2 regions of the Thioalkalivibrio sp. ALRh genome follow, and region 1 is predicted to be linked to the other one. Evidence: riboswitches for the same ligand, from Rfam matches in the RefSeq annotation. Region 1 holds a riboswitch; the other holds the start of a gene.

The links. Region 1 has a riboswitch for cobalamin ahead of F791_RS0101520 (porin). Riboswitches for the same ligand answer to the same signal wherever they lie in the genome.
Region 2: it holds a riboswitch for cobalamin, as region 1 does, so the genes downstream of both, bluB (5,6-dimethylbenzimidazole synthase) here and F791_RS0101520 (porin) in region 1, are expected to answer to the same signal.

What each region holds. Positions count from the first base shown of each region.
Region 1 covers NZ_KB906519.1:315,271-321,885, reverse strand. The annotation lists gene cobM (precorrin-4 C(11)-methyltransferase) at 1-256, shown strand, start outside; gene F791_RS0101525 (cytochrome c) at 452-1,012, opposite strand; gene F791_RS0101520 (porin) at 1,034-2,149, opposite strand; cobalamin riboswitch at 2,278-2,512, opposite strand; gene F791_RS0101515 (cytochrome-c peroxidase) at 2,782-3,762, shown strand; gene F791_RS0101510 (DUF4399 domain-containing protein) at 3,831-4,274, opposite strand; gene gltX (glutamate--tRNA ligase) at 4,413-5,819, shown strand; tRNA gene F791_RS0101500 (tRNA-Ala) at 5,862-5,937, shown strand; gene F791_RS0101495 (hypothetical protein) at 5,963-6,193, shown strand; tRNA gene F791_RS0101490 (tRNA-Glu) at 6,214-6,289, shown strand; gene F791_RS0101485 (AAA family ATPase) at 6,370-6,615, opposite strand, start outside.
Region 2 covers NZ_KB906524.1:76,270-82,884, forward strand. The annotation lists gene F791_RS0111495 (cobyric acid synthase) at 1-609, opposite strand, end outside; gene cobD (threonine-phosphate decarboxylase CobD) at 606-1,568, opposite strand; gene cbiB (adenosylcobinamide-phosphate synthase CbiB) at 1,657-2,559, opposite strand; gene bluB (5,6-dimethylbenzimidazole synthase) at 2,564-3,274, opposite strand; cobalamin riboswitch at 3,369-3,571, opposite strand; gene F791_RS0111515 (cobalamin-binding protein) at 3,718-4,620, shown strand; gene F791_RS0111520 (iron ABC transporter permease) at 4,627-5,598, shown strand; gene F791_RS0111525 (ABC transporter ATP-binding protein) at 5,598-6,452, shown strand; gene F791_RS0111530 (hypothetical protein) at 6,465-6,615, shown strand, end outside.

The DNA.
Region 1 (6,615 bases):
CGAGACCGTGGTCGAAGACCTGCGGCCGCACTATGGCTGCGACTGCCCGGTGGCGATCGTGTTTCGCGCCAGCTGGCCGGACGAGACCGTGGTGCGCGGTTCGCTGGGGAATATCGCGGAGCGGGCGCAGGCCCTGACCACGCGGCGCTCGGCGCTGATCCTAGTGGGGCCGGCGCTGGACCCGGGGGATTTTCGCGACAGTGCGCTGTACGACCCGTCGCACGTGCGCCGTTACCGCGGCATGGACGGGGACTAAGCGGTGGCGCCCCTGATCTTCCGCAGGCAGGGATAACGCCGGTGGGTGTTGTGGGACACGGGGCTTTTCGCCTGCAAGCAGGCTCCCACATCGCCAGGAACCTGTAGGAGTCTGCTTGCAGGCGAAGGCGGTTTCTTCCCGATCAGGGTCATGGCAAGGGGCCGCCATGCGGCGGCCCCTTGGTTCCCGGCCGGTTTAGCGGCGGCGGTAGTTGTCGTGGCAGGCCAGACAATGGTGGCGCACGCCGTTCAGGGCCTCGGTGGCGCGAAGCTGGAAGTCTTCGTTCTCCAGGTCGTCGGCCGACTCCACCTTGCGCTGCAGTCGTTCGGCGGCCTCGCGGTAGGCTGCCTTGTACTCGGAGAACTCCGGGTCCTCCCAGGCCGCGGGCAGGGCCCCGGGTTCGCCGTCCCGCGCTGGTGTCTCGCGTGCGAACCAGGTTTCGATGTCGTCGGCGCGGCGCGCCAGTTCCTCGGCCAGACCGGGCAGACGTTCGGCGAATGGTGCGTCATAACGCAGGATCTGCTCGATGCTGCGGTAGGTGGCCGAGGTGCCCTGCATGCTCTGCTGACGGAAGCGCTGGAAGGCCTCGGTCGCATCCACTTTGGCCGGATCGTCCAGGGTCTCGTCATAGTCGCCCCAGGGGCCCGGCATTGTGACAGTGACCTCCGCGGTGGCCGGGCTGCCGGTGGCAGCCAGCAACAGGATCGCAAAGAGGGTGGTTCTCAACGGGTGGTGGATCGGTTGCATCCAGTTCATGTCGATTCTCCCGGTCATTTCTCAGAAGCGGAACTGGTGCTGCAGGTGCAGCTCCCAGTCCGAGGTGTCGGTGTCGCGGTCCAGCCACATCAGTTGGGTCTTGTGCCGCTGGCCACGGTGATACCAGTTGAGGCCGGCACCCCATTCACGCTGCCAGCGCTCGTCAGTGCCAAGATCGTCGCCTGCGTCGTGGCGCAATACGGCGTGGCGCGCGGCGAACTCCAGTCCCTCCACCGGCAGCGACTGCGCCAGTTCCAGTTCGGCCCCCAGGTCGTGGTAGCTCGCGGTGCGGTCGGGGGAGACATCGCGGCGGAAGGCCGCCAGCGACAGCGAGGTATGGGCGAACTTGACCACCGCGTCGGCGGTGGCGGTGATCCAGTCGGCGCGTTGGTTGGCCACCGTGTCTTCGATGCCGCGGCTCCAGTCGCGCAGGTGGTTGCGGCTGGCGGCCTGTACGCCGGCGCCCAGGGCGACGGTGCGCTCCACGGCCTGGCCTAACGTGGTGTTGTCACGTGGGACTGCGCCGACCGGGGCCCACGCGCCGCGCGCGCTGAACAGGTGGCCGGATGTGGAGGGGCGCTCGTCGCGCTGATCCAGACGCCCGCGACCGTCAAACACGCCGATGGCCCATGCCCGGTTGTCGCCGGCGCCGCCCAGCAGGGCGATACCGGTGTCGCGGCCGGCCGGAACCTCGAACTGGTTGCCGGCGATGCTCAGTTCGGTGAACAGGCGGTTGGGTCCGCCGATATCCCGCGACAGGCCGAAGGGGACCGTAAACTGGCCAGCCCGCAGGCCCAGGTGTTCACCCAGTGCGTACTGCAACCAGATGTCGCGCATGGACAGCTCGCCGCTGCTGAAATCCGGCTGCAGGCGGAAGCTCAGATCGGGGTGGAACAGGGTGCCCGAGGTGTCCAGCCAGGCACGACGGAAGTCGAATTCGCTGCTGGAGCCATCCGGGTCTCGTTCGTAGCTGTAGCGGCCCTGGATCAGCGGATCCAGGGTGACCTGCAGGCCGTCTTCCGCGTCGCCGAATTCGAAGCCGGCTTGTGCCGGCGCGATGCCCGCGGCCGTCATCAGGCACAGGGTGGCCAGGGCCGGGACGGCATGCTGTCCCGGTCGGAGATGGGTATGGTTCATTGTTGGGTTGCTCCCTTGGACGCGCGACCCCGCACGCCGTGGATGAAACGACGCCGGAAGCTGGACAGGGAGCAGGGGAGGCCGGGCGATGCGAGCACGCCGGACTGGCCCGCTCGGCCGCCCACCGCGGCGTCGGGTGTCGTCCAGGCCGGTCTCCGGACTCGCGAAGTGGATGCGCGATGCATCCAGGGCGGATCGCCTTCCCGCGGGCATCCCGGGGATGCGCCGCAGTGGCATTGGATCCGCCCGTCTCCGCCTACCGTTGCGGGGGCAGTGCCGGCCTTGCGAATGTCGATTCGCGCACCGGCTTCCCGATTATCCCCGGCGGCTGAGCGCCGGGGCACCTAGAGAGGGGCGAACCGTAATGGAGGGAAAAGGGGGGGTCAAGTTTGTCCGGGTATCCCGGGAAACGGTGTAGTGGGGGCGAACCCGGCTCCCCTGGAGGCTGATAATTGATGCAGATCATCTCCGGGGCGGATTTTGATCGCGACCAGGTTTCCGCGTCTGTAGGGTGGGTTTTAAGTGGTTTGGACCGAGTCTATTTCGGTTCGCGCCGATATCCGCTTCTCAGATGTCTGTTACTCATCTGTTACTCAAGGGAGACCTGTATGAAAACGCTTTCCGGATTCCGCATGACGGCGCTGGCGGCTTGTGCAGCCGTCGCGTTCGGGGCCGCAGCCCCGGCCGTGGCCGATACCGACTATTCCGAATACCGCGACGTGTTCGAGCCGCTGCCGGCGCTGCCGCCGATCCCGGCGGACAACTCGATGACCAAGGAGAAGATCGAGCTGGGCAAGATGCTGTTCTTCGAGCCGCGCATCTCCAGCTCCGGCGTGATCTCCTGCGCCACCTGCCACAACCCGGCGCTGGGCTGGGCGGACCGCATCCCGCGCGCGGTGGGCCATGACGGCCAGGTTGGCGAGCGCAATACCCCGACCGTGCTGAATTCCGGCTTCTTCACGGCCCAGTTCTGGGATGGCCGCGAGGACGATCTGGAAGGCCAGGCCCTGGGCCCGATCCAGGACGCGATCGAGATGGCGATGCCGCTGGAGGAGGCGATCGCGCGCCTGGAGGAGTTCAACGAGTACCAGGAGAAGTTCGAGGCCGCCTATCCCGATTATGACGGCGACAACGTGATCAATACCGACCACGTGGCCAAGGCCCTGGCGACGTTCCAGCGCACGCTGAACACCCCGAATTCGCCGCTGGATCGCTGGCTGGTCGGGGACGAGGGTGCGATGAGCGAGCAGCAGATGCGCGGGATGAAGCTGTTCGCCGATAACGGCTGCGTGGCCTGCCACAGCGGACCGGCGTTGACCGACAGCAACTTCCATCGCATCCAGGTGCCGGGCTCGGAAGACAAGGGCCGCTATCTGGTCACGGGCGATGAGGCCGACAAGTTCGCGTTCAAGACCCCGACGCTGCGCAATGTGGCGCTGACCTACCCCTACATGAACAACGGCGAGACCGCGACGCTGGACGAGGCGATCCGCATCATGGGGCAGGAGATGCTGGGCATGGAGTTCAGCGATGACGAGGTCGCGGACATCGAGGCCTTCATGCACGCACTGACCGGCGAGATGCCGCGCTTCGATATCCCCGCGCTGCCGTAACTGGCCGCACTGGGATCGGGTGTTACAAGCCCCCTCCGGAGACGGAGGGGGCTTTTTCGTGGGTGCGTTTATTCGACCGTGATAGTGATCTTTTCGGACACAACCGGTGGGTCGAAGCTAATGTGGCGGTAGTCCATGAACAGCAACTGCAGGGTGTACTCGCCGGGTTCCAGTTCCAGCTCGCCCTCGGTCTGTCCACCACCGAAATGACGCTTGTGGTCGGAGAAGGGCAGCGAGGCATCCAAGTCCACCTCGTCGAGTGGCTTGTTCACCAGCAGGTGGTGGTGGCCGGTGTTGTCCATCTCCACGCCGGCCGGCGCGACACCCATGCCGCGCAGGCCCATCTGGACACGCACTGGACTTTCGAGCGTTTCGCCATCCTGTGGACTGATGAAATAAACCTCGGCCCCGTCCGGTGGCGCAATGCGGTCGGTCGCCATGGCATTCCCGGCCAGCGCCAGGCCGCCGGTCAGTGCCAGTAACGTGGAAAGTCGGGTGAGCGTGGGATTCATGAAGGCTCCTTTGGCCCGCGTTCGGGCATCCGTGTGGTCCCAACTCCAGTATAGACCGCGGTCCCTGCGGCAGCCCCGCGGCGTTCTGCTACCCTAGGCGCCTTCAAATTCCACCTTCCTCAGGAACGAGTGCTTCGCATGACTTTTCGTACCCGTTTTGCCCCCAGTCCGACCGGCTATCTGCATATTGGCGGTGCCCGCACCGCGCTGTTCTCCTGGCTGTATGCGCGTCACCACGGTGGCGAGTTCGTGCTGCGCATCGAAGACACCGATCTGGAGCGCAGCAATGCGGAATCGGTCAACGCGATCCTTGAGGGGATGAACTGGCTGGGGCTGACTTACGATCACGGGCCGTTCTATCAGACGGAGCGTTTTGATCGGTACAAGGAGGTAATCGACCAGCTGATGGCCGCAGGTCACGCCTATCGCTGCTACTGCACGAAGGAAGAGTTGGATGCGATGCGCGAGGAGCAGAAGGCGCGCAAGGAAAAGCCGCGCTACGACGGTCGCTGCCGGGCGCGCACCGAGCCGCGCGAGGGCGTGGAGCCGGTAATCCGTTTTCGCACGCCGGACGAGGGGGTAACCATCGTCGACGACATGGTGCGCGGCAAGGTCGCGTTCCAGAACAGCGAGCTGGACGACCTGATCATCGCCCGCTCCGACGGCTCGCCAACCTACAACCTGACGGTGGTGGTCGACGACATGGATATGGGGATCACCCATGTGGTCCGTGGCGATGACCACTTGAACAACACCCCGCGCCAGATCAACATCCTGAAGGCGCTGGACGTGGAACCGCCGCGCTACGGCCACCTGCCGATGATCATGGGCCCGGACGGTGCCAAACTGTCCAAGCGCCACGGGGCGGTCTCGGTGATGCAGTACCGCGACGAGGGCTATCTGCCGGAGGCCCTGCTGAATTATCTGGTGCGCCTGGGCTGGGCCCACGGCGACCAGGAGATCTTCTCGGTGGACGAACTGGTGCGCCTGTTCGATATCGAGGACGTCAACCAGTCCGCCTCGGCGATCAACCCGGACAAGCTCCTCTGGCTCAACCAGCACTACATCAAGACCCTGGACCCGGACCATGTGGCGTTGGAGTTCGGCTGGCACCTGGGCCAGCTGGGCATTGACCCTTCTAATGGCCCGGTGATGCGCGACGTCGTGATCGCTCAGCGCGAGCGAGCGCGCACCCTTCGCGAGATGGCCGAGAACAGCGTGTACTTCTACCGCGAGTTCGAGGACTACGACGAGAAGGCCGCGCGCAAGCAGCTCACCGCCGAAGCACTCCCGGTGCTGCAGACGCTGCATGACGGTTTCAGTGCGCTGGGTGCCTGGGAGAAGGAGCCGCTGCACGAGGTCGTGGTGCACACCGGCGAGCGGCTGGATCTCAAGCTGGGCAAGGTCGCGCAGCCGCTGCGTGTGGCCCTGACCGGCGGCACAGTATCGCCGCCGATCGACGACACCCTGGTGCTGATTGGGCGTGAGCGATCACTGGCTCGGATCGAGCGGGCGCTGAAGAAAATTTCGGCGGAAGCGGGTTGACACTCCAGGGGGTGCTGGCTACAGTACGCGCTCGCCTGACACGGGGCCATAGCTCAGCTGGGAGAGCGCCTGCATGGCATGCAGGAGGTCGGCGGTTCGATCCCGCCTGGCTCCACCAAATTCGGGTGTAAGCGAGTTCACCGATGCATCGTTTTGGGGTTATATCCATCTGGGTGGGTCTGGTGATTGCAGTGGTTGGGCTGTTCGGCGGTTTCGGGCTGATGTTCACCGGGGAGCAAACCTGGTCCAAGCCCCTGATTGCGGCGGTTCCGATCGGATTTCTTCTGGTGTTTACCGGTGTTGTAACCACGATCATTTATCGTGAGACCGCCGGAGGCCACAGAAGCGGCCGGCCCCAGGGCCCGCCAAACTAGCAACAAGACGTTGCCTCTGCGTCCCCATCGTCTAGAGGCCTAGGACACCGCCCTTTCACGGCGGCGACCGGGGTTCGAATCCCCGTGGGGACGCCATTATTCCGAGAAGGCCCGAATCGAAAGGTTCGGGCCTTTTCTTTTGTGCGCGCCGGTACCCGTGCTGGCGCGGGACCGGTTCAGGCGAGCTGCGGGTTTTGCTGCAGCGCCTGCTCGGATGGGTGTCGTCGGGGGATGATGCAGTGGTTGATGCGCAGGAGTTCGCGTTCGCTCCACTGGCGCCAGACGTCATCGCGAGCAAAGCGGGCATAGTCGAGCAGGGTTAATCGTTCGATATTCGGGTTGCCGTGGTCGTGGGCCAGACGTCGTGCCCGCTCCAGCTCCTGCCAGCCCTCGTTGTCGGTGCCGTCGCTGCGTTCCAGTAG
Region 2 (6,615 bases), on a different contig from region 1:
GATATCGCCGCGAAAGCGGTTGATCACGAAGCCCTGCACCCGCGCGCGCTCCGTCGCGCTCAGCAACGCCAGCGTACCGACCAGATGCGCGAACACGCCGCCACGGTCGATATCCGCGACCAGGATCACCGGACAGTCCACCGCCTCGGCAAACCCCATGTTGGCAATATCGCCTGCGCGCAGGTTGATCTCTGCCGGCGAGCCCGCCCCTTCCACCAGCACGTGCGCATACTGCGCGGTCAGCCGTCGATGCGAGGCCAGCACGGCCTCGCGGGCGACGGGCTTGTAGTCATGGTAGGCACGAGCATCCAGCTCGGCCGCAGGACGGCCGTGGATGATCACCTGCGCCCCCTGATCGGAGCTGGGCTTGAGCAGCACCGGATTCATGTCGGTATGCGGCTCCAGGCCGCAGGCGGCGGCCTGCAGGGCCTGGGCGCGCCCGATCTCGCCGCCGTCCAGGGTCACTGCACTGTTCAGCGCCATGTTCTGCGGCTTGAACGGCACCACCGACAGCCCACGGCGATGCAGCACCCGCGCCAGACCGGCCACCAGCACGCTCTTGCCGGCATCCGAGGTGGTCCCCTGCACCATCAGCGTGGTCGCGCTCACAACGCCTCCAGTCCCTGTTCCAGGCGGTGCCATTGGGCCTCGTCGCCCGGCAGCCCGAAACGCAGGCTGGCGGGGTCGTCGAAACGCCGCACCAGGATCGCCTGTCGCGCCAGCGCATCCTGAACCGCGACCGCATCATCGCGGCGCCCCCAGCGAAACAGTGCGGTGCCACCTTCGGTAGCGATTCCGTACCGCCGCAGCAGCTCTTCCAACCGCGCACCCGCCGCGGTCAGGTTCGCGCGCGTCTGCTCCTGCCAGGCGCGATCCTCCAGCGCTCGGGTGGCCGCCCAGCGCGCCGGGCCGGACAGCGCCCACGGACCCAGCCGCTCCGCCAGCGCCGCCCGCAGCGCCGGCTCCGCCGCCAGGAATCCGACCCGCGCCCCGGCCAGACCGAAGAACTTGCCCAGCGACCGCAGCACCAATAGCCCCGGGCCCAGGTCCGTGCCCGGGTCGGCCGCCAACAGGCTGTGCCGGGGGCTGGTATCCATGAAGGCCTCGTCCACCACCAGCCAGCCGCCGCGTGCCGCAAGCCCCCTATGCCAGCGCAGCAGCGTCTCCACGGTCACGCGCAGTCCAGTCGGGTTGTTCGGGTTGACCAGTACCAGCACATCCAGCTGCGGCAGGCGTGCCTCGATCGCGGCCGGCGCCGCGTCGCCAAGCGCAGGAAGCGCCTCGACCCGATGCCCGGCCATGCGCCAGGCCCGCGCGTGTTCGTTGTAACTGGGCGCGAGGAGGCCAACCCGAGCAGCCGCTGGGCGAAGCTGTGGCAGCAGCTGGATGGCCGCCTGCGAGCCCGCCAGGGGCAACAGCCCTTTGCAGCCGTAGTACCGCGCCGCGGCCGCCTCCAGACCGTCGTCGGGCTCCGGCAGGCGCGCCCAGACGTCCGCCGGGGGCATGGGCAGCGGATAGCCGTGCGGGTTGATGCCGGTAGACAGGTCCAGCCATTGCTCCGGCGCCACCCCGTAATGCCTGGCAGCTGCGCGCAGTCCGCCACCATGCACCTGGGTTAGCACGGCCCCGGTCGGTGCCGGCCGCGCTCTGTTCAGCTCAGAAGATCGCAAGGCTCACCCCGATGACAAGCACGCCCATCCACAGCGCCAGCGCCCGATCCACCAGCCCCATCGCCGCACGGATGCCGGCGGCATCCGGTGCCGCGCCCATCCCCAGGCGCGGACGCCACTGACGCTCGCCGTGATATTGGCTGGCACCGCCCAGCACCAGCCCCAGTGCGCCCGCCCCAGCGGCCATTACCGGCCCAGCGTTCGGGCTCTTCCAGGCCGCGGCCTGCTCGCCCCAGCACTGCAGGGCATCGCGAGTGCGCCCGGCCAGGGCATAGGCCAGCGCGGTCATGCGCGCCGGGATCCAGTTCAGCAGGTCATCCAGCCGCGCCGCGGTCCAGCCAAAGCGCGTGTAACGCGCATTGCGGTAGCCCCACATCGCATCCAGCGTATTCACCAGGCGATACAGCACCACCCCCGGCGCACCGGCCACCAGGAACCAGAAAATGGTGCCGAACAAGGCATCGTTGCCGTTCTCCAGTACCGACTCCACCGCCGCGCCGCTGACCCCGGCCACATCCAGGGCCTCGCTGTCGCGGCTGACCAGCATCTGCACCTGCTGCCGCGCCTGGCCCAGATCGCCGGCCTCCAGCGCCCGGGCCACGCGCTCGGCGTGCTCGTCGAGGCTGCGCCAGCCCAGCGCCAACGCCAGTACCAGCAGCCCTACCAGCCAGACCGGCAGGAGCTGCTGCAACCAGACCGTCAGCAGCACAAAGGGCACCACCAGGACGGCCAGAAGCAGCGCGCCGCGGGCCCGACCATCGCGGTAGAACCGGGCCTCCAGGCGCTGGACCAGCAGCCCGAACCCGGCCAGCGGGTGCCAGCGGCGCGGATCGCCGATCAGGCGATCCAGCACCAGCGCACCAAGCAGCGTGAGGAACGCGATCAGCATCGGGTCATCCACTCGCTGAGGAACCGCCGGGTGCGTCGGTACGGCTGCCCCAGCGATTCTCGAACACCAGTTCGTCCAGCGACCGTCGCTGATCCCAGCCCTCGGTTTCCAGCATCGGCCGCTCGTAGAACGCATCCACATGACCCAGACAAAGGATCGCGATCGGCCAGGCCCCTTTCGGCATCCCCAGCTCCCCGGCCAGCCAGTCCGGGTCGAACAGCGACACCCAGCCCATGCCCAGGCCCTCGGCCCGGGCCGCGAGCCACAGGTTCTGGATCGCACACGCGGCGGAGCACAGGTCCATCTCCGGGATGGTGCGCCGACCCAGCACGTAGCGCTCGCGCCCATCGGTCAACGCGACCACCAGCAGCTCGCCGGCATCGCGGATGCCTTCGAGCTTCAGACGGTGCACCTCGGCGGCACGCTCGCCGCAGGCCTCGGCCGTGCGTGTCTGCTCCGCCGCCACATGCCCGTGCAACGCATCGCGCAGCCGCGCGTCGGTCACCCGCAGAAAGCGCCAGGGCTGCATGTAGCCCACGCTGGGCGCCTGGTGCGCGGCCTCCAGCAGGCGCCGCAGGGTATCGGGGTCCACCGGGTCCGGGCGGAAATGCCGCATGTCCCGGCGCTCGCCGATCACGCGATAGACCGCTGCGCGCTCCGCCGAGGCGAACGCGTTCGGATTCTCTTCTGACTGGTTGGGAGCTGGGGCCGTCATGAGGTTCCGTCGAGGCGACGGCGCGGCGAAGACACGAAGGAACAGGCTTTTAGGAACGCACCTGCGCCCTCGACCGTTGCCCGCCGCACGGTCGCAGGATGAATCACCGCCAGGCCGGTCTCCGGGCTTGCGAGCGTCGGGGGATGCCGACCGGCAGACGCCTTCCCGGGCACAGGACCCAGTGGCCAGTCTGCCGAGCGATTTACCGCTCGCTTACCGTTGCGGGGGCAGCGCCGGACTTGCACCAGCTTCCCGTTTCACCTGCCAACTGCAGGCACCTGACGAAAGCGGAGCATGATACGCGCTCAGGGTGCCCCCGACCAATTTGGGCACCAAACCATCTTGCCCTTGCTGCTATGATGAGGCGCTTTCGCTGCCCGTGCGGCGCCCCGAAAACACGGTATTGTTTACGTTACGAACAATCCACAACAGTCGGATTTTTAATGACTTTCACTTCCCTCAAACGCCAGTTAACGGCCCTTGCCGCGCTATTCCTGTGCGCGGGGCCGACACTGGCCGAACCGGTCACGGTGACCGACGATGACGATCGCGAGGTCACGCTCGACCGGCCCGCCGAACGTATCGTCAGCCTGGCCCCGCACATCACGGAAGTCCTGTTCGCCGTCGGCGCCGGAGAGCAGCTGGTCGGCGTCACGCAGCACAGCGACTTCCCGCCGGAGGCGGAGATGATCCCGCGAGTCGGTGGCTACAGCCGCATCGACCTGGAACGTGTGGTCGAGATGGACCCGGACCTGGTGGTCGCCTGGCGCAGTGGCAACTCCAGCTCGCAGATCGAGCGCCTGCGCGATCTGGGGCTGAACGTCTATGTCTCGGAGCCGCGCAGTTTCGAGGGCGTGGCCTCCAGCATGCGTCGCATGGCGCAGCTGGCCGGTACCGAGGAACGCGGCGAAGCGGCGGTGCAGGCCTTTCTCGACGAGATCGAGACGTTGCGGCTGGACTATGCCGACCGTGACCCGGTCCCGCTGTTCTACCAGGTCTGGGAACAGCCCCTGATGACGGTCAACGACGATCACCTGATCGGCGAGGCCATCCGCCTGTGCGGGGGCAAGAACGTGTTCGGCCACCTGGACCGCCTGGTGCCGCGCATGGACCGCGAGGCCGTGATCGAGGCCGATCCGGAGGTGATCATCGGCGGCGGCATGGGCGAAGACCGGCCGGACTGGGTAATTGCCTGGGAACAATGGGAGGACATGACCGCGGTGCAGCGCGACAACCTGTTCTTTATCCCGCCGTCGCTGCTCCAGCGTCACACCCCGCGGATTGCCGAAGGGACCCGGCTGATGTGCGAGGAACTGGAACGGGCCCGTTCACGCCGGGACGACTGACCAGCCGTGACGCGCTCCTTCCTCCTCGCCACGGGGGTCCTGCTCCCGGCGTCGCTGCTTGCGATCCTGATCGCGCTGGCCTACGGCAGCGTCGCCATTGCTCCCGGCGACCTGCTCGCGGTGATTCAGGGCGAAGGAAGCCGCCTGCACAACACGCTGGTACTGGAACTGCGCCTGCCACGCGCCCTGGCCGCATTCGCCGCCGGCGGGCTGCTGGGCGTCGCCGGTGCCCTGATGCAGGTGTTGCTGCGCAATCCGCTGGCCGATCCCTATGTGCTGGGCCTCTCCGGCGGGGCTTCGGTGGGTGCCCTGCTGGCCATGCTCGCGGGGCTGTCGATGTTCTCGGTCTCGGTCGCCGCATTCGCAGGCGCGCTGCTGTCCACGGTGATCGTGTTCGGCCTGGCGCACGGCACCGGCAGCTGGACGCCGACCCGATTGCTGCTGACCGGCGTGGTCGTGGCGGCCGGCTGGGGCGCCGTGATCAGCTTCCTGCTCGCCGTGAGCCCGACCGCGGAGCTGCCCGGGATGCTGTACTGGCTGATGGGCGATGTCTCCCACGCCCGCAACCCCTACCCCGCCTGGGGTGTGCTGGTGCTGGTCGTGTTGCTGGCCCTGCCGCTGGGACGGACGCTCAACGTGCTGGCGCGCGGCCCGATGCAGGCGGCCGCACTGGGCGTGGCCGTGCGGCCGGTGGAATGGACGATCTACGTCGCGGCGGCACTGATCACCGCCACGGCGGTCATGCAGGTCGGTGCGGTGGGCTTCGTCGGACTAATCGTGCCGCACATGCTCCGGCTGATCTTCGGCAACGACCAGCGCGTGATCCTGCCGGCCTCGGCACTCGGCGGCGGCATCCTGCTGACGCTGGCCGACACCCTCGCCCGTACGATGATCGCCCCGGAGCAGTTGCCCGTCGGCGTGATCACCGCGATGCTGGGCGTCCCCGTATTCCTGTTCCTGCTGTACCGGAGCCGCTGATGCCTCCGCACACTGCCGACCCCCAACGTCACGGCGACCCCCATGCGCCGGGTGCCGAGAGCGTGCACGAGGCGCCGGGGCCGGACACCCTGCTGGCCACCCACGATCTGGTCATCGATATTCCGGAACGCGCCAGCGGCTCACCCCTGGACCTGACCATCAACCCGGGACAGTGCTGGGGCATCCTCGGCCCGAACGGCGCGGGCAAGAGCACCCTGCTGCATACCCTGGCCGGGCTGCGCGCGGCCCGCACCGGAGAGATCCATGTGCAAGGCCGCCCGCTCCCTGAATACTCGCGAGCGCATCTGGCGCGCGAGCTGGGCCTGGTGTTTCAGAAGCACCACGACGGCTTCCCTGCAACAGTACTGGAGACCGCTCTGATCGGCCGCCACCCCTACCTGCGGCCCTGGGACATCGAGTCCGCCGAGGACTACGCCCAGGCCCGCGCCGCCCTGGCCCGCATGGATCTGGCGGAACTGGAGCACCGCCTGGTGGATACCCTGTCCGGTGGCGAACGCCAGCGCCTGGCCATCGCCACCGCACTCACCCAGAACCCGCGGCTCCTGCTGCTGGACGAGCCCACCAGCCAGCTCGACCTGCACCACCAGGTGGCGGTGCTGGACCATATACGCGGCATCGCCCGGGACAACCGCGCCGCGATCCTGGTGCTGCACGACGTGAACCTGGCGGTACGTTACTGCGATCACCTGCTGCTGATGTTCCCCGACGGAAAGGCCTGCTGGGGCCCCACCCGAACCATGCTGGTGCCCTCCGCGCTGGAACGGCTGTACAACCAGCCACTGAGCACCGGCGAGATCGACGGCCAGCCGGTCTTCATGCCGACCATCCCGTAACGAGGAATCCCGGTGGAATTCTTTCGCACCCTGCCCCTGCAAGCTGTCGCCGATTCCCTGCAGGCCGAGCTGACCGTACCGGCCCTGCCCCGGCTTTGCCCCGCCATTGACGCCCTTGTTGAAGAGACCGGGCCCGATGCCGGCGTCGTCTACTGCCTGTGGG